DNA from 2 places in the Desulforamulus aquiferis genome. Region 2 is predicted to be linked to the other one. Evidence: predicted binding sites of a transcription regulator. Region 2 holds the regulator's gene; the other holds the start of a gene.
What was found. The regulator LexA, encoded in region 2, represses DNA repair genes until DNA is damaged. The targets are predictions, from matches to a motif close to CNAACANNTGTTNG.
Positions count from the first base shown of each region.

Region 1: the regulator LexA is predicted to act here: its motif matches at 3,146-3,159, upstream of P6N53_RS10360 (DNA polymerase IV).

Region 1 is NZ_JARPTC010000014.1:134,102-144,210, reverse strand. Features, by position in the region: gene P6N53_RS10375 (ABC-F family ATP-binding cassette domain-containing protein) at 1-731, shown strand, start outside; gene P6N53_RS10370 (ABC-F family ATP-binding cassette domain-containing protein) at 810-2,366, shown strand; gene P6N53_RS10365 (hypothetical protein) at 2,512-2,787, shown strand; gene P6N53_RS10360 (DNA polymerase IV) at 3,175-4,371, shown strand; gene P6N53_RS10355 (hypothetical protein) at 4,355-4,672, shown strand; gene P6N53_RS10350 (hypothetical protein) at 4,731-4,988, shown strand; gene def (peptide deformylase) at 4,988-5,500, shown strand; gene P6N53_RS10340 (DegV family protein) at 5,644-6,507, shown strand; gene P6N53_RS10335 (Spy/CpxP family protein refolding chaperone) at 6,640-7,095, shown strand; gene P6N53_RS10330 (ribonuclease J) at 7,237-8,907, shown strand; gene P6N53_RS10325 (MutS family DNA mismatch repair protein) at 9,015-10,109, opposite strand, start outside.
Region 2 is NZ_JARPTC010000013.1:38,003-48,111, reverse strand. Features, by position in the region: gene P6N53_RS09205 (acyclic terpene utilization AtuA family protein) at 1-1,236, shown strand, start outside; gene P6N53_RS09200 (DUF4387 domain-containing protein) at 1,238-1,561, shown strand; gene P6N53_RS09195 (MerR family transcriptional regulator) at 1,730-2,140, shown strand; gene lexA (transcriptional repressor LexA) at 2,166-2,804, opposite strand; gene P6N53_RS09185 (DUF3147 family protein) at 3,082-3,441, shown strand; gene P6N53_RS09180 (DUF3147 family protein) at 3,444-3,836, shown strand; gene P6N53_RS09175 (sigma-54 interaction domain-containing protein) at 3,921-5,288, shown strand; gene P6N53_RS09170 (fumarate hydratase) at 5,556-6,398, shown strand; gene P6N53_RS09165 (Fe-S-containing hydro-lyase) at 6,411-6,965, shown strand; gene P6N53_RS09160 (phosphoenolpyruvate carboxykinase (ATP)) at 7,096-8,643, shown strand; gene P6N53_RS09155 (succinate dehydrogenase/fumarate reductase transmembrane subunit) at 8,853-9,488, shown strand; gene P6N53_RS09150 (fumarate reductase flavoprotein subunit) at 9,485-10,109, shown strand, end outside.

The DNA.
Region 1 (10,109 bases), on a different contig from region 2:
AAGAACTTAGAGTCATTGACTATATTAAAGAAGTGGCAGAATACCTGCCCACCAGTGATGGGGAAGAAATAAGCGCCTCTCAAATGTTGAACCGCTTTTTGTTCCCACCCAATGTCCAATGGACGGCAATAGAAAATCTCTCCGGAGGTGAGAAGAGGAGACTTTATCTATTGAGGGTTCTAATGGGTGCTCCCAATGTACTGTTGCTGGATGAGCCTACTAACGATTTAGATATTCAAACTTTAACCATACTAGAAGATTACCTTGATGATTTTCCAGGCACCCTCATTGTGGTATCCCATGACCGCTATTTTTTGGATCGTACCGTAGACAAGCTGTTTACCTTTAGTGTCCCTGGCCGAATTACTGAATTTACAGGTAGCTATTCGGATTTTTTGGAAATTAAAGAATCCATGGAATCTGAACAAAAAACCTCAAAGGAGATTACGGAAAAAAAGGGGCAAAGGGAAGAAAAGAAAAAGGACAAGCTGAAATTTACCTTTAAGGAACAGAGGGAATTTGAACAAATAGACGATGTGATTGTCGGAGTAGAGGATGAGTTAAAAACCGTTAACGATAAAATTAATGAGGCCGGAAGTGATTACAGTCTTTTGCAGGAATTGCTGGCTAAACAAAGGGAGTTAGAAGAACGTCTGGAAGAATTGCTGGAACGATGGACCTATCTAAATGAATTGGCTGAAGAAATTAATAAATATGGCAGTGGCAAGTAAATTACATTTTGACTTAACCGGTATAGTCAAGCTACAATATACAGGTTGGTGAAATTTTAGATTTTAAAGGAGAAGCAAATGAGTGTATTAACAGTGGAAAATGTAACCCACGGCTTTGGAGGTAGAGCAATATTAGAGGATGCATCCTTCCGGCTGTTAAAGGGAGAACATGTAGGCTTAGTAGGGGCTAATGGAGAAGGCAAATCTACCTTTTTAAATATTATCACCGGTGAATTAACCCCGGATCAGGGTAAGGTAGAATGGTCCAGCCGGGTTACCGTTGGTTATATGGATCAGCATACCAACCTCACCAGGGGTAAAACAATCCGCGAGGTTCTGAGGGAAGCCTTCCAGGGTATGCTGGATTTAGAAGCGGAAATGCTGCAAATTTACGATAAAATGGGGGAGGCCCCAGAGGATCAAATCAACCGGATGATGGAAGATGTGGGAGAGATTCAAAATATCTTAGAGCTGAATAGCTTTTATACCATCGAGGCTAAAATAGAGGAAATAGCCAATGGGTTAGGTTTAACCGACATTGGTTTAGATAAGGATGTATCGGATTTAAGCGGTGGGCAAAGAACCAAGGTGCTGCTGACTAAATTATTACTGCAAAATCCTACCATATTAATTTTAGACGAACCTACTAACTATCTGGATTTTGAACATATTGAATGGCTTAAAAGATACCTGAAAAATTATGAAAATGCCTTTATTCTTGTCTCCCATGATATTCCCTTTTTAAATGATGTAATTAATGTGATTTATCACGTGGAGAATACCATTCTAACTAGATATACAGGTAACTATGAACAGTTTCTCCAAATGCACGAATTAAAAAAGCGGCAGGATCTCAAGGCCTACGAGAAACAGCAAAAGGAAGTAGAGAGGCTGGAAGATTTTATTGCCCGCAACAAGGCCAGAATATCTACAACCGGCAGGGCTAAAAGCCGTCAGAAGCAGTTAGATAAGATGGAAATTCTAGAAAAGCCAAAGGAAAAGATCAAGCCTATTTTTAAATTTAACGAAGCAAGGACACCGGGAAGAATTATATTTGAGGCCAAGGATTTAATAATTGGTTATGACGAGCCCCTTACTAAACCCCTGAATGTAATGCTGGAAAGAAACCAAAAGGTAGCCATCAGAGGGGTCAATGGCCTAGGCAAATCCACATTACTAAAAACCCTTTTAGGCTTTCTTAAGCCGGTCGCCGGACAAGTAACCCTGGGAGAAAACATTTATCCCGGTTATTTTGAACAGGAAAGCAGCCGCAATAACAACAACACCGCTATGGAAGAAATCTGGAGCGAGTACCCGGGATTGAGCAATTATGAAGTCCGCCAGGCCTTGGCCAAATGCAGCCTTACCAATGAGCACATCACCAGTCAGATGATGGTGCTAAGCGGCGGGGAAAACGCGAAGGTCCGCCTGTGCAAGCTGATGCTTAAGGACATTAACTGGCTGGTACTGGACGAGCCCACCAATCATCTGGATGTAGATGCCAAGGATGAATTAAAAAGGGCACTGAAAGAATTTAAAGGTACTGTGGTTTTAGTCTCCCACGACCCTGATTTTTACGAAGATTGGGTAACTGATATCTGGAATGTGGAGGATTGGACAACTAAGATTGTATAGAGAAACCTTTAGGACCGCGCTGTAAAATAAATAGGCGCGGTCATTTTATATTACTAGATGGAATGTTATAATAATTCATAATAAAAGTATGAGTAAAGAGAGTTAGGTTGTTCTGTACGGAATTAGGCCTGGAAGGAGAATGAATTTGGAACAAATACTTAAGCAAATCCTTGAAAACCAAAACCAAATTTTAAAAACACTCCAACATCAAGGTAAAAAACTGGATTCCCTTGAAAAAAGTCAGCTTCGCTTTGAAACAAGCATAGAGAATGAAATTATTGATAAAATCCGTGCTCTTTTTGATGCCCGTGAAATAACTAATGAACAATTAACTAAGGTTATAGAAAAGCTTGATAGAATTGAGGTTGATACTAGTTATTTGGCTAATAGAGTTTCCACGCTGGAAAAGCTAGCGAAGTAGAACCGCGCTGTAAATAAGCGCGGTCAGATTGTCGAGAAACTACCTATATTCGGGTTTTAATAATCCCTCACGACTCCTATCTCCGCAGTGGACAGCGCTAATCCCTTGCTTCGGGCGAAAATGGGCCGCCTTCGAGTAAACATCGTATTTACCTCAGGCTTTCGCGGACGTCCATGTCCGCTCACCCATTTTCGCATCCTCAGCTTCGCGAAGCGCTGTTTCCACTGCTTCGAACGTCGCTGCTCGGGATTATTAAAACCCAATTATAGCTTTTTCAACAGGCTGGTCCTTTTTGTGAAATGACAAATATTTCCTATTGCAGAGAACTCACGTTCGGTTATATAATAACACCACTAAGCAAACAAATGTTCTGGTGGTGTTTATTAATTGTCCAGAGTAATCTTTCTATGTGATATGAATAGTTTTTTTGCATCGGTTCACCAGGCGGAGGACCCAAGACTGAGGGGCAAACCAGTTATAGTAGGGGGAGATCCGGCCAAAAGGGTGGGGATCGTAATTGCTGCTTCAGTTGAGGCCAAGAAAAAATACGGCATCAAGACTGGAATGTTAATTGGTGATGCTAAATTCCTATGCCCGGAAGGAATATTTGTGTACCCGGAGCATTCTATATACGCTGCTTACTCTTCAAGGATTAATAACATTTTAAAAGACTATTCTGATTTGACTGAGCCCTACTCAATTGACGAGAGCTTTATGGATGTAACTGGCTGCATTCATCTTTTTGGCTCAAGCTTTAAAATTGCCCAACAGATTCAGCAGAGAATTAATAATGAAATAGGGGTTGGGGTAAACATAGGCATTGGACCGAACAAATTGCTGGCTAAGATGGCTGCTGAGCTGCGTAAACCTAACCAAATAATTGAGCTATCCCTTGATGATTGGCCCAAAATTATTTGGCCACTGCCGGTAAGGGAACTATTTGGTGTGGGCAGCCGAATAAGCCGGTGGCTAAGTACTATTGGTATTCAAACCATTGGGGAATTAGCTGCCCTTCCGGTGGGGATACTGCGCAAAAGATATGGATTAGTTGGAGAAATATTACACTATTCTGCCCAGGGAGTCGACCATAGCCCCGTAGACCCCCACTCCCTGGATGTGATTAAAAGTGTAGGAAACCAAATAACTTTACCCAGGGACTACTACGGATACCAGCAGGCCAAAGTCGTCATCCTTGAACTTGCAGAGGAAGTGGGGCAGCGGGCCAGAAAAGCCGGGTGTATAGGCAAGAGGATCTCCCTGGTTATAAAGGACCCGGACTTTCATACCGAGGCCCACTCAAAGGCCCTGGGGCAGTATACTAACCTTACGGAGGAAATATATAAGACGGGGGTTTACCTTTTAGAAAGATACTGGTCAAGCAACCTTCGGATAAGGTTGGTGGGACTGGCCTTATCAGAGCTTATAGAAAACCGGGAATTACAGATAGATATCTTTAATGTTAGGCAAAAAAACGAGCAAATAGATAAGGCCTTGGACGTAATAAGAAGCAGATGGGGGGCCGGCAGCATAAAAAGAGCTGTTTCCTTGACGGAGCAGGGGGTTTACTATGGACGAAAGAGTTAAGAATTACTATAAAAGGAACCATCTCTATGCCAGCAAAATGATTTTGCCGGACACGGGAGAAAAGTTTCGCCACTCTTGCAATGACTGTACCTTTTTTATCCCTGTCAAAGGACAACAAACCACCCGCAGGATGTGTGTATCAGGTGTGAAGGCATATCGGGCCGGACATAAGAGAGTCCCGGAGGAAATTGATATTTTAGAGCTAATGCTTATTCTGGGTAAAGAAGTCCTGGAGGGAATGTTAAACAGGGCAGAGCATCATCAGGTAGCCTGTGGAACATTTAGGCAAAAGCTATATTGACCTGATAAACCCAATGGTATACTATTGCTATGATATAAAAACTTTTGGAGGAACTAAAATGGATTCAGCTACTCCTATGGCAAAGGACCTTGTGGTGCCCTATGAGACCCTTGAAGAGGCAATAAGCACCGGGGAAGAATATTTCTTAAACGAAGTATTACGTATAGCCAGGATAACCATTCAGAATGGTGGAAAAGTTATCATAAGAAAAGAGCACTTAAATCCAAATCGGCAGGATATAGAAGAATTCACCAAGCTTGATGAAATAGATAAATGGGAAAAAGGATTAAGACGTGATTTTCAAGGAGTGAAATAATGGCTGAACGGATTATTGGCAAAATAGGGGACCCGGCTTTAAGGAAAGTATGTAAGCCAGTTACAGAGATAAACTCAAATATTTTAAGTTTACTTGACGATATGACTGAGACCCTTGACGCTGAGAGTAACGGAGCAGCACTGGCAGCACCCCAGGTGGGAATCCTGAGGAGAATGGTAGTTATAAATACCGGACAGGGTTTTATTGAATTAATTAATCCCACCATAATAGACAAATCAGGGGAACAAATAGGCCCGGAGGCTTGTTTATCCATGCCCGGCATTTGGGGCAAAGTAAAGAGGGCCAAAAACGTAAAAGTAAAGGCCATGAATAGGCAGGGCCTAGAATTTTTAATGGAAGGTAAAGACTTTATGGCCCGCTGCCTGCAACATGAAATAGATCATTTGGAGGGAATCCTGTTCATAGACCATGTTATACCAGGGCAATTATTCAAAGAAGGAACTAACGAACCGTTAGACCTATATGCTTTAATGAAATTATCAAAACAATAATAGTTTTTAGTAATGAAAAAATTACTTGTTTACATAAGATTAATACACTGATAAAATACGGCACATATAAACTGTTAAAATACTCTTCCGATAGTCGAAGGGTATTTTTTTTAGCAAAATAACAAACCTGCAGGAGGATGACATTGCAAAACTTTGTAATTTTAACAGACTCGTGTTGTGACTTGCCCCTGGAGATTATTAATAGTAACAAATTGGATTATGTTCCCCTTACTTATCAGTTAGCTGGTAAAGAATATTTTGATGACTTTGGACATTCTTTAACCTATGAAGAATTTTATCAGGCTATGAAGGCAGGAAATGTTGTTAAAACATCTCAGGCAACATCCCAGGCATTCTACAATAAATTTTTAGATTACGTTATAAGGGATATAGAAATTTTATATATAGGAGTATCAACAGGTTTAAGCGGGACTTACAATAGTGCTAATCTTGCCAAAAGAACTATTTTAGAAGACTATCCTGCTGCCAAAATAACCTTGGTAAATACATTAACCGCATCCATGGGTCAGGGCTTACTTGTTTTAAAAGCTTTAGGTCTACAAAAGCAAGGAAGAACACTGGCGGAAATTGTTGAATATTTAACTGAAAGAATTAAGACCTTTAAAACCTTTATGACCGTAAATGATCTCCACTATCTAAAAATTGGCGGAAGAATAAGTACCATCCAATATTCAATAGGTTCACTTCTCAAAATAAATCCAATGTTGCGTTTAGACCAAGAAGGAAAAGTTGGCATTATAGATAGGGTGAGGGGTAGAAAAAGGGCTATTCAGCACTTGGTTAACTCCCTAAAAGAAAATGTTGTGGGATCGTCTGCCCAAATAATAGCTATGTCCCACGGTAATTGTATTGAAGAAGCCTATCTGCTAAAGGATGAAATAGAGAAAAATATTAATACCAAGGAAATTCACCTGGGAATTATCGGTCCTGTGGTAGGGGCCTATGGTGGTCCTGGTGCCTTGGCAGTTTTTTTAATGAATGAGTAAATTTTGTATAAACTTTCGAAAGATAAATTGGTGGCTTCATTTTTTTAATAAAATCCTGTCCAACTGTACATTATAGAAAATAGAGATAGAGGACGTGTAACGTCCAGAGAAAAATTAGGAGGGATTATTTAGATGAAAAAGGCTGTTACCATCATGCTTACATTGTTATTAGCTTTTAGTATTGTCCAGGTAGCCTCAGCGGAAAAGGGCTGGGGTCACGGATCAAAGCAGCATTATAGCACCTTAGGGGAAGACCCCATTAACAACCTGAAATTGACGGATGAACAAATAAATAAATTAAGGGATATACAGAAGAAAAATCATCAGGAAACCCGTGAGCTACGGATAAAGCTACAGGATAACATCTTTGAATTAAAACAATTAAAATTTCAAAGAAATCCAGACAAGTCAAAGGTTGATACAAAGGTTAATGAGATAAAGGAACTTAAGAATAAGCTTTCGGAAATACGCCAGCGGAACAAAACAGAGTGTCAATCTGTACTGACCGATGAGCAGAAAGCTAAACTACCAAAGAATGCCGGTCCTACTGGCCCCAACTGTGGTAAAGGGCCTTGCACTACAGAGTAACCCAAAAACCCGGGATAGATTCAGTAGAGAGCTCTGAGTCTTATCCCGGTTTTTTTATATTTCTTGGAGTATTTGCCAATTAGGAAACATTTACAGTATAATTAACCCGGTTGCATTTATAATATTGGGAGGTGACCACTAATAAAAAAGTCGGCATTATCAATAATCCCACTGGGTGGGCTGGGTGAAATCGGCAAAAATATGACAGCGATTAAGTACCAAGACCAAATCCTTGTCATCGACTGCGGGCTAGCCTTTCCGGAAGAAGATATGATGGGTATTGATTTAGTTCTGCCAGATTATGCCTATCTTGTAGAAAATCGTGAAAAGCTGTTGGCTGTAGTACTGACACATGGTCATGAAGACCATATTGGAGGGCTCCCCTATTTTCTTAGACAAATAAATGTTCCTATTTATGGTTCTAGACTTGCTTTAGGGTTAGTAGAGCGTAAATTAAAGGAACATGGTATGGATAGACAGGCTGCCTTAAATTCTGTAAATCCAAGGGACATTATAGAAATAGGTTCCTTTAAGGTAGAATTTATAAGGGTTTCTCACAGCATTCCGGATGCTATGGCCCTGGCAATTCATACTCCGGTGGGGACACTGGTACATACAGGGGACTTTAAGATAGATCATACTCCTATAGATGGAGACGTTCTAGATTTGCATAGATTCGCCTCCCTGGGTGAACAGGGAGTTCTGGTACTACTTTCTGACAGCACCAATGTGGAAAAGGAAGGATACACTTTTTCTGAACGATTGGTGGGTAACTCCTTTGACGAATATTTCAGGGAGGCCAGTGATAGGATCATCATCGCCACCTTCGCCTCGAATATACATCGTTTGCAGCAGGCCATCATTACAGCCCATAAGTACGGACGTCAAGTTGCAGTGGCTGGGCGAAGCATGGTCAATGTAATAACAGTTGCCTCAGAATTAGGCTACCTCAACATTCCTGAAGGTACATTAATAAGCCTTGATGAAGTGGATAAGCTACCCAGCAACAAAGTGCTGGTCCTTACTACAGGAAGCCAGGGAGAGCCTATGTCCGCCTTGACTAGAATGGCCTATGGAGAGCATCGTCAATTCGGCGTATTGCCAGGAGACACGGTAATTATTTCAGCAATGCCTATCCCGGGTAATGAGAAAACAGTTTCTCGCATTATCAACCAGTTATTTAAGCTGGGGGCCAATGTAATATATGAAGGTGATTCTGAGGTGCACGTTTCTGGTCACCCTAGTCGTGAGGAACTTAAGCTGATGTTAAATCTAATTCGTCCCCAATACTTTATCCCGGTACATGGAGAATACCGTATGCTAATGAAGCATGCCCAACTTGCCCAGGAATTAGGCATACCCCAGGAGAATATTTTTGTTGGGGAAATAGGACAAGTCTTTGAGCTAACAAAGGAAAAGGGTAGGATTTCTGGAAGAGTACCTGCGGGCAGAGTTCTGGTTGATGGGTTAGGAGTTGGCGATGTTGGTAATATTGTCTTACGGGATCGCCGGGAAATGGCTCAAGAAGGAATTTTAATTGTGGTTATTACCCTAGATAAGGAAACCCATCAAGTATTGGCGGGACCAGATATTATCTCCCGAGGTTTTATATACGTCCGAGAATCAGAAGCGCTAATAGAGGAAACTAAGGTAAAAGTCACAAGTGCACTGCAAAGATGTACCCATCAAGGAAAATGTGGGTGGACATATATCAAGGCTGCCATAAAGTCCGAGCTAAGTAAATTTTTATTTGAAAGGACCAGGAGAAGGCCGATGATTCTGCCAATTATTATGGAGATTGAAAAAAAATAAAGCTAGCAATGTAGGACCTAGCTGGTCCTATAATAAAGGGGAATGCCTCATCTCATTTAGGGCATTCCCCTTTACAGTTTACATAATAGTATTATTGGTTAACCATGTTAGATTTTTATTCCTATCATCTCCATTAAAGCAATGGCGTTGGTGGTGGTGGATACACCCTCCTTTAAACGGTAATCAAAGGTTATTTCATTGTTTACAAACTGATCTGTAAAGTGATAATTTTTGATATGGTTAGGATAATCTTCCTCTAATTTACTTATCTCCAGGTCATGAGTGGTTACAAAGCCAATGGTAGAAAGGAGGTAAAGATTTTTTATAACTGTTTTAGCACCAAATATTCGATCCAGTGAGTTAGTTCCCCTAAATACTTCATCCAGCATAAAAATAAGGGGGGCGCCTTCCTGGGCCGAGTCAATTATTTTTTTAATCCTCTTTAATTCTGCATAGAAGACAGAAGTATTTTGCTCAAGATTGTCTTCAACCTTAATGCTGGTATAAATCCTCATTAGTGAGCATTTCATATTTTGGGCACATACGGGTGCTCCGGCATAGGCCAATACCAGGTTAATACCCACTGTCCTTAAAAGAGTACTTTTGCCGGACATATTAGAACCTGTTATGATATGTACCGTACCAGGGGTTGGTAGAGATACATCATTGCAGACCCTAGATTGACCATTAATAAGGGGATGTCCAAGGTTTTTGGCAGAAAAGTATGGAGAGCCCTTGATTACCTCTGGGTAGATCCAATCTTGATTATCATGGGCCAACAAGGCTAAACTATTGAGTGCCTCAAATTGTCCGATGACCCGGAACCAGTTCTCTAAGTAAATTCCCGATTGTATTTTCCACTTATCCAGCCTCCACACAATATAGAAATCACAGAAGGTAAGGGCATTAATAAAGAGATAGACCACTGAGTAGCGAAGATTTATCAACTCACCTATCTTCGAAAGGTTTTCAATTTGTTTGGATGCAGTCTGCTTACCTCTGAATAATTTCTTTTGCCCGTCCTTTAATAGTCTAGCTTGATAATTTTCCGATTCTATATAGTTTAATAGTATTCTATATCTTTCCAACTCTGTGGCGGCATTTTCTGTATCTCGAAATACTAAGGAAGTAAACTTCAAACTGGCGGTGGCAAGTATAACCTGGGTAGTTAAAAATATCAAAGGAATATATGTGGGCACTAT
Region 2 (10,109 bases):
TATTATCTTGGGGCAGGAGTGTCTTTTACTGATCGAATGGCTGTAAAGCGAGACCTAGAGCTGATTATTTCAGCCGGTTTGCAAAAAGAAATACCAGTAGTTATTGGTACTGCCGGGGGATGTGGTGCTAAAGCTCACTTGGATTGGAATCTGGAGATCATTAAGGAATTGGCGGAGGAAAAGGATTGGGCCTTTCCCATAGCTGTTATTAATTCGGAAATAGATAAAGATAAGGTTATCGAGGCCTTTAATAATTGCAAGATTTCGCCCCTATACCCAGTACCTGAGCTAAATCTGCATGAGATTCAGGTTGCTGAGCGTATCGTGGGACAAATGGGTGTAGAACCTGTTATCGAGGCATTGAATAAGGGGGCAAAGGTTGTCCTAGCGGGAAGGGCCTATGATCCGGCGGTATTTAGTGCCTCTGCCATAAATGCAGGTTTTGACAAAGGCTTGGCCATTCATATGGGAAAAATACTTGAGTGTGGGGCAATTGCAGCAACTCCTGGAAGTGGCAGTGATTGTCTGTTAGGTACATTAAGAAGTGATTGCTTTATTGTAGAGCCACTAACTACGGAAAGAAAGTGCACCCCAACATCCGTAGCTGCCCACACCTTGTATGAAAAAACTAATCCATATTTATTACCGGGTCCAGGGGGAGTTTTGGACTTGAGGGAAACAAGCTTCACCGAGGAAACTGAGAGGTCCGTAAAGGTGGCGGGGAGCAGATATATAGCAAATGAAAAATACACCATAAAGTTAGAGGGAGCAAAAAAAGTTGGCTACCGAACTGTTTCCATAGCCGGGTGCAGGGACCCAATTATGATTTCTAAGATGGAGCATATAATTGAAGCAGTTCGCGGGAGAGTTCAGGATAACTTTAGCAAGTATAACTATGAATATTATTTGAACTTCAATATATATGGTAAAAACGGTGTAATGGCTCAACTTGAGCCGGAGAAAGTTATTAATAGCCATGAACTAGGCATTATCATAGAGGCAGTTGGTGAGACACAAGAAATTGCCAATACCATATGTTCCTTTGCCAGGTCTACCATGTTACATTATGGTTATCCTGGACGAGTAGCCACTGCAGGAAACTTGGCCTTCCCTTACTCACCATCTGATTTTAAGGGCGGAGCTGTTTATAATTTCAATATATACCATCTCATGGAAGTCGAGAATCCACTTAGTTTATTTCCTATAGATATTATTAACTTTGGAGAGGGGAAATAGCATGAAGTTAATTAGTCTTTCCGAGGTAGCCTCTGTAATAAGAAGTAAAAACTCTGGTCCCTATGAATTAACCCTGGATATAATCTTTAATGATAAAAAAATATTTAATGCAGCTTGTAAAGAAAAAGTAATTACTGAGTCGAAAATTGCTGAGCTTTATGGGATAAACGAAGAACAAGTAATCAGCATTGTGGAATTTGCACCTGCTAATGCCATTAAGGCTACTATAGTCCGCCCAATACCATCCGGGGCTTTAGGTGAAACTGATGTCTATGGGGCCCAGCAGCATGCGCCTTTATTGGAACTGAAGTTTAATATTGATTAGTCACACTAAAATCGGCAAAATCTACAAAAATTCGAGGTTTGTCCCATGCGCTGAAGATATTTAATATTTTTTTAAGATTTTTGAGTTATTTAGCTTATTTACAAATTTGGTTTGGAGACTTTATAATGTATATAAATATAAAAAATTGTTATGAGAGGAGATACAGATTTGTTTCGTAATGATGATCAACCAATGTTTAATATAGGAGTTATTGCGGAACTTTTAAAGGTTCACCCAGAAACATTGCGTATTTGGGAAAAACATGGCTTGGTAGAACCCTCCCGTCGAAATAAACAACGTCTGTACAGCAATAATGACGTAAAGAGACTGCAATTTATTCATATGTTAATCAATGATAAGGGTCTCAACATTGCTGGAGTCCTACAAATAATTAGCATGTATCCTTGTTGGACTACAAAGCATTGCTCCGGGAACAATAACAAGGGTGATGGGGCTAATACCAGTAAACCATGTTGGAAAGAGCAGGGTACATACTGTTTTGTGCTGGAGGACTTAGCTGACCAGTGCAGTGTCTGCCCTCACTTTAAAAATGGTTGTCAAGCTAACTCTGAACAATAAGAAAAGAGGCCTAATGGCCTCTTTTTTATATTTTTCTAATCAAACCAACTGCTTTACCAAGTACCTTTACATTTTTAGTATAGATAGGAGATAAATTACTATTTTCTGGCTGGAGTCGGATCATATTCTTTTCTTTATAGAATCTTTTAAGGGTTGCCTCGTCTTCAAGAAGAGCCACAGCAATTTCACCGTTATTTACTGTTTCCTGCCTTCTTACCAACACTAAATCCCCTTCAAAAATACCTGCTTCAATCATACTATCTCCCTTTACCGTTAACATGAAAAAATCACCAAAACCTGTAAAACTTCTGGGGAGAGTAAGGGTTTCATCATAATTTTCTACTGCCAGCAGGGGAACGCCAGCAGCAATTTGTCCTAAAAGAGGTACTGTGATTAACTCTTCATCATCATTAAACTTGCCCTTGCTAGTTGAAGTAGAATCAACTGACTTATCTTGATCCGTAATAATTTCAATTGCCCTTGGTTTGGTAGGATCTCTCCGAATATAACCCTTTTGCTCTAATTTTTTCAAATATGTATGTACAGTGGAGCTTGAGGCTAGCCCTACTGATTCACCTATTTCCCTAACTGATGGGGGATAGCCCTTTTGCTTTACATTTTCTATGATAATATTTAATATTGATTCCTCTCTGGAATTAAGCATATTATTCACACCTTTCAAGGTCGCTGAGTTTTCTTTTGGTATATTATAACATCTTGGTGGCAATATGCAAAACACTTGTTCGTAATTAAATGAAATTATTTATTATAATTAGCAAATAGATGTTGCTTGATGAAATACACAGGAGTACAATAAAGCCAAAGGTCAGACCATAAGATGGAATAACCGATTTCCGGGGTAATTACCCCGGGTTTTGTATTTTATAGATGTTGTTTTAATATTTAAACAATTGGAGTGATGTCAGATGGAGGCAATTTCAATGTCCGGGGTATTACTCAGATTTGCCTTTGGCGGCATAGCAGTGGTAATGTCCACCATTGTGGCAAGGTCTGTGGGGGGGAAGGTGGGTGGCATATTTGCTGCTTTTCCTGCTGTTTACCTGGCTGCCTTAGTAGGTTCTGTCTGGCAGTTCCAAGGAGAACAAGCTTTGCTGGCAGCCCAATCAATATCAAAGGGTGCAGTAGTTGGAATGATTGCCAATATGATATGTGCGGTTGCAGCCAGCTATTTCATAATCAGACAGGGGCACTGGAAAGGGATATTATCCTCTTTGGCAATATGGATGCTGGTATCCTTAATCATATTTTTTTCAATAAATTATCTTGGATGGGGGCAATGATCATGAGCAAAAACATCATAGATTTGTCAGTGAGATTTGTCTTAGGAGGCTCAGCTGTAGCCCTTTGCTATATCTTATTAATAATAATTCCCTGGAAGAGCTTGGCAGGGATATTTGCAGCCTTCCCAGCGGTAATGATTTCCGCAGTAATCATTGCCGGATCAGAAAAGGGCCGCACCGAGGCATCGGAGGTAGCTTATGGGGCCATTGCCGGAATGTGTGGGGGATTAATCTGTGTTTTAGCAACATGGCTTTCCATAAAGAATATGAATTTATTAGCCCCTTCCATCGTAGCCGGTATCATATGCTGGCTGATTGGTTCAACAGCTTTTTTTGTTTTGATGAAAAAGGCAAAGAAAAAGCCTAATCCATTACAAGTTAAAACACATGCTTAGAGTATTTCAGGAACAAAATGTATTAATATGATTCTGAAAGGTTTTTTAAGCAGGACGGGCGAATAATATCATGGGGGTGATTTGGTGCTATCTCTTGGTATTATAGCTGCTGTGTTGGATTCGGTTCAAGAGGCCATTGAAGTAACAGATAAAGATGGGAATATTATTTATGTAAATCCTGCCTTCTGTCGAATAACCGGTATCCCCTTTGAAACCAGAACTAAAGAAAATATCTTTAATATATCACCTGAGGGTGCTTTGGCCTTAGCTTTAAAAACAGGAAAGTCCATTACAGGTCACAGAACAAAGGTTGGGGGTAGTAATGCTGAAGTAATTTCTAATGCTGTACCTATGGTGGTCAATGGTGAGATCATAGGCGCAGTGGTTATATTTCAACATATCACGGATATTATTAAGCTTATAGAAGACTTAAAGCGCAGTACCAACATGATTAGGGATCTTTCCGATAAATATGGTCAGGTAACCCAGAGTAAATATGGCTTTGAAAACATTGTTGGGGGCAGTGCTGCCATAGGAGATTGTATAAAAACCGCCCAGATGGCAGCTAGAAGCAGCAGTACGGTACTCATTCTAGGTGAGAGTGGAACTGGTAAAGAAGTGTTTGCCAACGCTATTCATAATGGAGGTCCCAGGAGAGATAATCCCTTTATTGCCATTAATTGTGCAGCAATACCCGACACCCTTTTGGAAAGTGAACTCTTTGGTTATGCCAGGGGTGCCTTTACCGGCGCCTTAAAGGACAAAATTGGAAAGTTTAGCTTGGCCCATTCAGGCACACTATTTCTTGATGAGATAGGGGATATGAATTTACTATTGCAGGCAAAACTGCTAAGGGTACTGCAAGAACGTGAATTTGAGCCTTTAGGAAGCAATAGAACTATTAGTATCGACGTGAGGGTAATTGCCGCAACCAATAGAAACCTTAAACAACTGGTTAGGGAGGGGAAGTTCAGGGAAGATCTCTATTACCGCCTTAGTGTAGTGGAAATAAATTTGCCTACCCTAAGGGAGAGAACTGAGGACTTACCAGAATTAGCAAACCACATTATCACTAGTCTTAACAGAAAGCTAGGACGTAAGGTGGTGGGATTAACTGCAGAGGCCCTTGGGGCAATGTCCGGCTATAATTGGCCTGGAAACATTAGAGAAATGGAAAACGTTCTGGAGAGAATTATGGTCTCCCTGGACTCAGAATTAATCACCATCAAAGAATTAGCACCCCATATAACTATGGGCTTGGGCAACCAGGATGTGCCTGAACTAGGATTAATGCCCCTTGATCATATTGAAAAAATCATGATTACAAGGGCCCTTGAAAAATATGGAGTCAGCGTGGAAGGTAAACGGCAGGCAGCCAAGTTTCTAAATATTTCCCTGGCTACTTTGTATAATAAAGTCAAAAAATATAATATTTTAACTTCTAATATTTAGAATAATTCTAAATATTAGAAACATCAAAGAGCTCACCACCATGTTCTAATGGGTGTGGGCTTCTAATATTTAGAAACTGATAAATATATGTGATAACACATTAATTAATATGTTACCATTTAAGGTTAAAATAAGACCATTCACCCCTGCTAAGCAACTGTTAATGGAAGGTTACCAGGTAATGGTAACTGTTTGTGCTTATGGCACGTATATTGCAAGAATATAGTAAATAAAATAAGTGATAGATTGAATAAGGAGGTTACCGGCATTAGAACTATTGATGTACAGCAAATAATTGAGGCAGTGGCAAAAATTTGCCAAGAGGCGAACTATAAATTGGAGGATGATGTTCTGGACTCCTTTAAAAAGGCCTGTAACACAGAAGTCTCCCAAAGTGGTAAGGAAATACTTAATCTTTTGCTGGAAAATGCACATATAGCCTCATCCGAGTCCATTCCCATGTGTCAAGATACTGGTTTTGCCGTGGTATTTGTAGAAATGGGGCAGGATGTTCATGTGATTAATGGTGATTTTAACGAAGCTATTAATGAGGGTGTCAGGAAGGGATATCAAGAAGGATATCTTCGTAAATCTATAGTTGGCAATCCTCTGGACAGGGTAAATACCGGTGATAATACCCCGGCTGTAATACATACTAATATAGTTCCTGGTGAGAAAATAAAAATAACTGTTGCGCCAAAGGGTGGCGGCAGTGAGAATATGAGTGCCCTTAAAATGCTCAAGCCCGCTGAAGGTGTTGAAGGTGTAAAAGGCTTTGTGTTAGAGACTATCAAAAATGCCGGACCAAACCCATGCCCGCCCCTGGTAATAGGTGTTGGGATTGGCGGTACTATGGAAAGATGCGCATTACTGGCCAAAGAGGCTTTACTCAGACAGATTGGAAAACCTCACCCCCTAGAAGATATTGCTAAACTAGAACAGGAGTTATTGGATAAAATCAATAGGATGGGTATTGGACCTGCAGGTTTAGGCGGTAGAACCACAGCATTGGGTGTACATATAGAAATATTTGGTGCTCATATTGCTAGTTTACCTGTGGCAGTCAATATAAACTGCCATGCTGCAAGGCATAAATCCGTTGAAATATAGGAGGGTAATAAGGTGACCAGAGTGCGTTTAAATACTCCTTTAAATATGGAGGTAGTAAATAATTTACGAATTGGACAACAGGTATTAATAAACGGAGTTATTTATACCGGGAGAGACGCAGCCCACAAGAAGCTCGTTGATCTATTAGACAGGGGAGAAGATCTACCGGTGGACCTTGACGGACAGATAATTTACTATGTTGGACCTTCTCCAGCACCTCCAGGGAGAGTTATTGGCTCTGCTGGTCCTACTACCTCAGGGCGTATGGATGCCTATGCACCTAGGCTCATAGAAAAGGGTTTAAAGGGAATGATTGGCAAGGGAGCACGCAGTGAGTCGGTAATTAAGGCCATGAAAGAATACGGTGCAGTGTATTTTGCTGCCATCGGTGGAGCTGCGGCCCTAATCTCCAAATGTATTGTTGAAGCTGAAGTTGTGGCCTATCCGGAATTGGGTCCAGAGGCTATTTATAGATTGGTTATTAAGGACTTCCCAGCCATTGTTGTTAATGATGCATTCGGCGGAGATTTATATCAGGCTGGTAGAAAACTATATGCCATAGAATAAAACCAATAAAATACAGGCGTTAATATGAGCATTTCTTGTTAACTGACTGGTTCACGTTGACGCCTTAGTGTATATTGTATACAATATACACTAATTGTAGTCAGGGTTATTAAGAAAGGGGATACCAAAAATGGCGAATTTAAAACGTTTTGTGGAGGCTGCCAATATTATCAATAATCCTTCACCAGAAGAACTAAGGAGAATGGCTGCGCACAAAGAAAAAACCACTAAATTTGGTAGTGCTAGTTTTATCTCTCAAATGCGTAATAGAAGCGCAAAGGTTACCTTTGTGGTTGATGCAGATGGGTTTAATCTAGGTGTTGACCAGCAGGGCATGGCTCCTGAAAAGGCCCTGGCATTGGCAGAGCAGGTACACCAATTTTTACAAGATAAAGAAGTTATCCAAATGGACCGCCAGTTATGCACCCATACAAGCTTTAAGTACCATTGCAGATTATATATCACAAAGGATTTTGCCAGCATTCCATTGCAGTGGACCAGTATGACCTTTGAGCCAGAGGATAAAAACGCTGAACCTGATTTAGTTAGTATCTATGTGCCTGAATGGCCGGAAAAAATTATTTTCTGTCACCCAGTGGAAAAAATATCCTATATCCTAGGTCCGGACTATTTTGGTGAGTGTAAAAAATCCTTTTTGCGCAAAGCAATGTTTGATATTAAACAAAGAGGCGGTTTAGGCTTCCATGCCGGCAGTAAAGTCCTCAGGGTAACCAACAGCCAGGATGAATTAGTTGATGTTGGATTTATAATGTTCGGTCTGTCTGGTACAGGCAAAACTACTCTAACCATGCACGATCATGAACTTATTGAACCAGAAAAAGTCATGATTAGGCAAGATGATGTAGTATTGATGAACATTAAGGGTTATTGCTTCGGCACGGAAAATGGTTTTTATATCAAGACTGAAGGCTTAGATGAATCCCAACATGTGTTATATAATGCTGCAATATCTCCACAGGCAATTTTTGAAAACGTTAAAGTCATGGACGATGGAACCATTGATTTTGATAACGTTGAATTAACCTCCAATGGTAGAGGGGTTATTTTGCGAAGCGAGGTTATTGGCACGGACGATAAGATAGATTTAGAAAAGGCAAATAAGATTATCTTTATTACCAGAAGAAATGATATTATTCCCCCTGTTGCCAAACTAACTCCTGAACAGGCTGCAGCCTATTTTATGCTGGGAGAGTCAATAGAAACTTCTGCCGGTGATCCTGCAAAGGCCGGACAGTCCAAAAGGGAAGTTGGGACCAATCCATTTATTATGGGACCAGAAGCAGAAGAAGGGAATAGATTACTGGTTATACTGAAGGCCAATCCTGATATGGAATGCTATATTCTTAACACCGGAGCAGTTGGAGCCAAACCAGAGCAAGCTGGTAAAAAAGTTACTATTAAGATTTCCACCGAAATAATGAAGCATATTGCCAAGGGAACAATCAAATGGGAGAAAGACTCAGATTGGGGCTATGATATACCTGTTGAAATCCCAGGACTCAATATAAAGGAATACTTACCCAAGGGTTATTATGAACCGCAAAGCTATAATGAATTGGTACAAAGACTTCGTGAAGAAAGAAGAAATTGGCTTGCCAAATATAGTGGACTTAAAGAAGAAATTATTATGGCTATAGAAGCGCCTGAAATAGACTAAATATTCCATGTACACAGGATATATCAGATAATTCGGAAAATAGCTCCGCTATTCATGTTATACTCTAACTAGCTTAATAGTACAGCCCCGTTTATGTAGAAAAGACAGTAGGCATTATAAGTAACTGAAATTTTGCAATCTTCGTTATTTTCAACTTTACGGGTATGCCCGGAGGTTGTTAATTAAGATAATCACGAAAGGAGAAAGTCATGCAAGCACAGAGGTTACTCACAAAAAATCCCCGGGCTGAACTCTACTACGACATAGTTGAGTTATTTACCGGCCTGACCCTGGTAGGATTTCTGTGGACCCATATGATATTTGTGTCCACCATTTTGCTCGGCACTGAGGTATATGATATTTTAGCTGCCGGACTGGATGACTATTATCTATCCTACATAGGTATTCCATTTATCATTATTGTGGCAATTATGCATGTGTTATCAGCGGGCCGTCGTATTCCTACCAGATATCAAGAGCAAAAAGTTATTTGGCGTCATGCCAAAATGTTAAAGGGAACAGATACCTGGGTTTGGATATTTCAAGTAATTACCGGGGTTAGTATTCTGGCCCTTGGAGCTATTCACGTCTTTGTTGTTCTGGCCCAATGGCCTATTGATGCAGCAATTAGTACTGAACGTATGACAGCATTTTGGTGGTTTTACCTAGTTCTGCTGCTCTTGGGTGAGTATCACGCCGGATTTGGCATCTACCGTCAGTTTGTAAAGTGGGGCTGGTTCCCCCGCAGGCCCTTAGGCTTTGTTTGCAAGGTAATAACTACTATAATTCTTGGACTTGGCTTTGCAGCCCTCTGGGTATTTAATGCATTGGGAGGTGCCCTATGAGCAACTATCAGATTATAACCACTGATGTATTAATAGTCGGTGCTGGATTGGCAGGGGAGCGCGCCGCCATTGAAGCCGCAGCCGCCGGTCTGGATTGCATAATATTAAGTCTTGTACCTCCAAGGCGCTCACACAGCACAGCAGCTCAGGGGGGGATGCAAGCATCCCTAGGAAACTGTGCCATGGGCAAAGGTGATGGACCAGATGTTCACTTTGCAGATACCGTTAAGGGATCTGACTGGGGCTGTGACCAGGAGGTTGCCCGTTTGTTTGTAAATACCGTACCTATTGCAGTAAGGCAAATGTCTTACTGGGGAGTACCTTGGAACAGGGTGGTGGCAGGAAAGAAAACATTGCCCGATGGCCGGGAAATTGAAGACACAAAGGATATGGAAGGCTTAATAACTGCCAGGGATTTCGGAGGAACGGCCAAATGGCGGACCTGCTACACTTCAGATGGCGCCGGACATACCATGCAGTATGCTGTTGACAGTGTTGTTATAAAAATGGGAATCACCGTCCATGACAGAACCGAGGCAATTTCCTTAATTCATGATGGTACAACTTGCCAGGGCATGGTGGTTCGCTGCCTCCGCAGTGGTGAGCTGCGTATCTATCTGG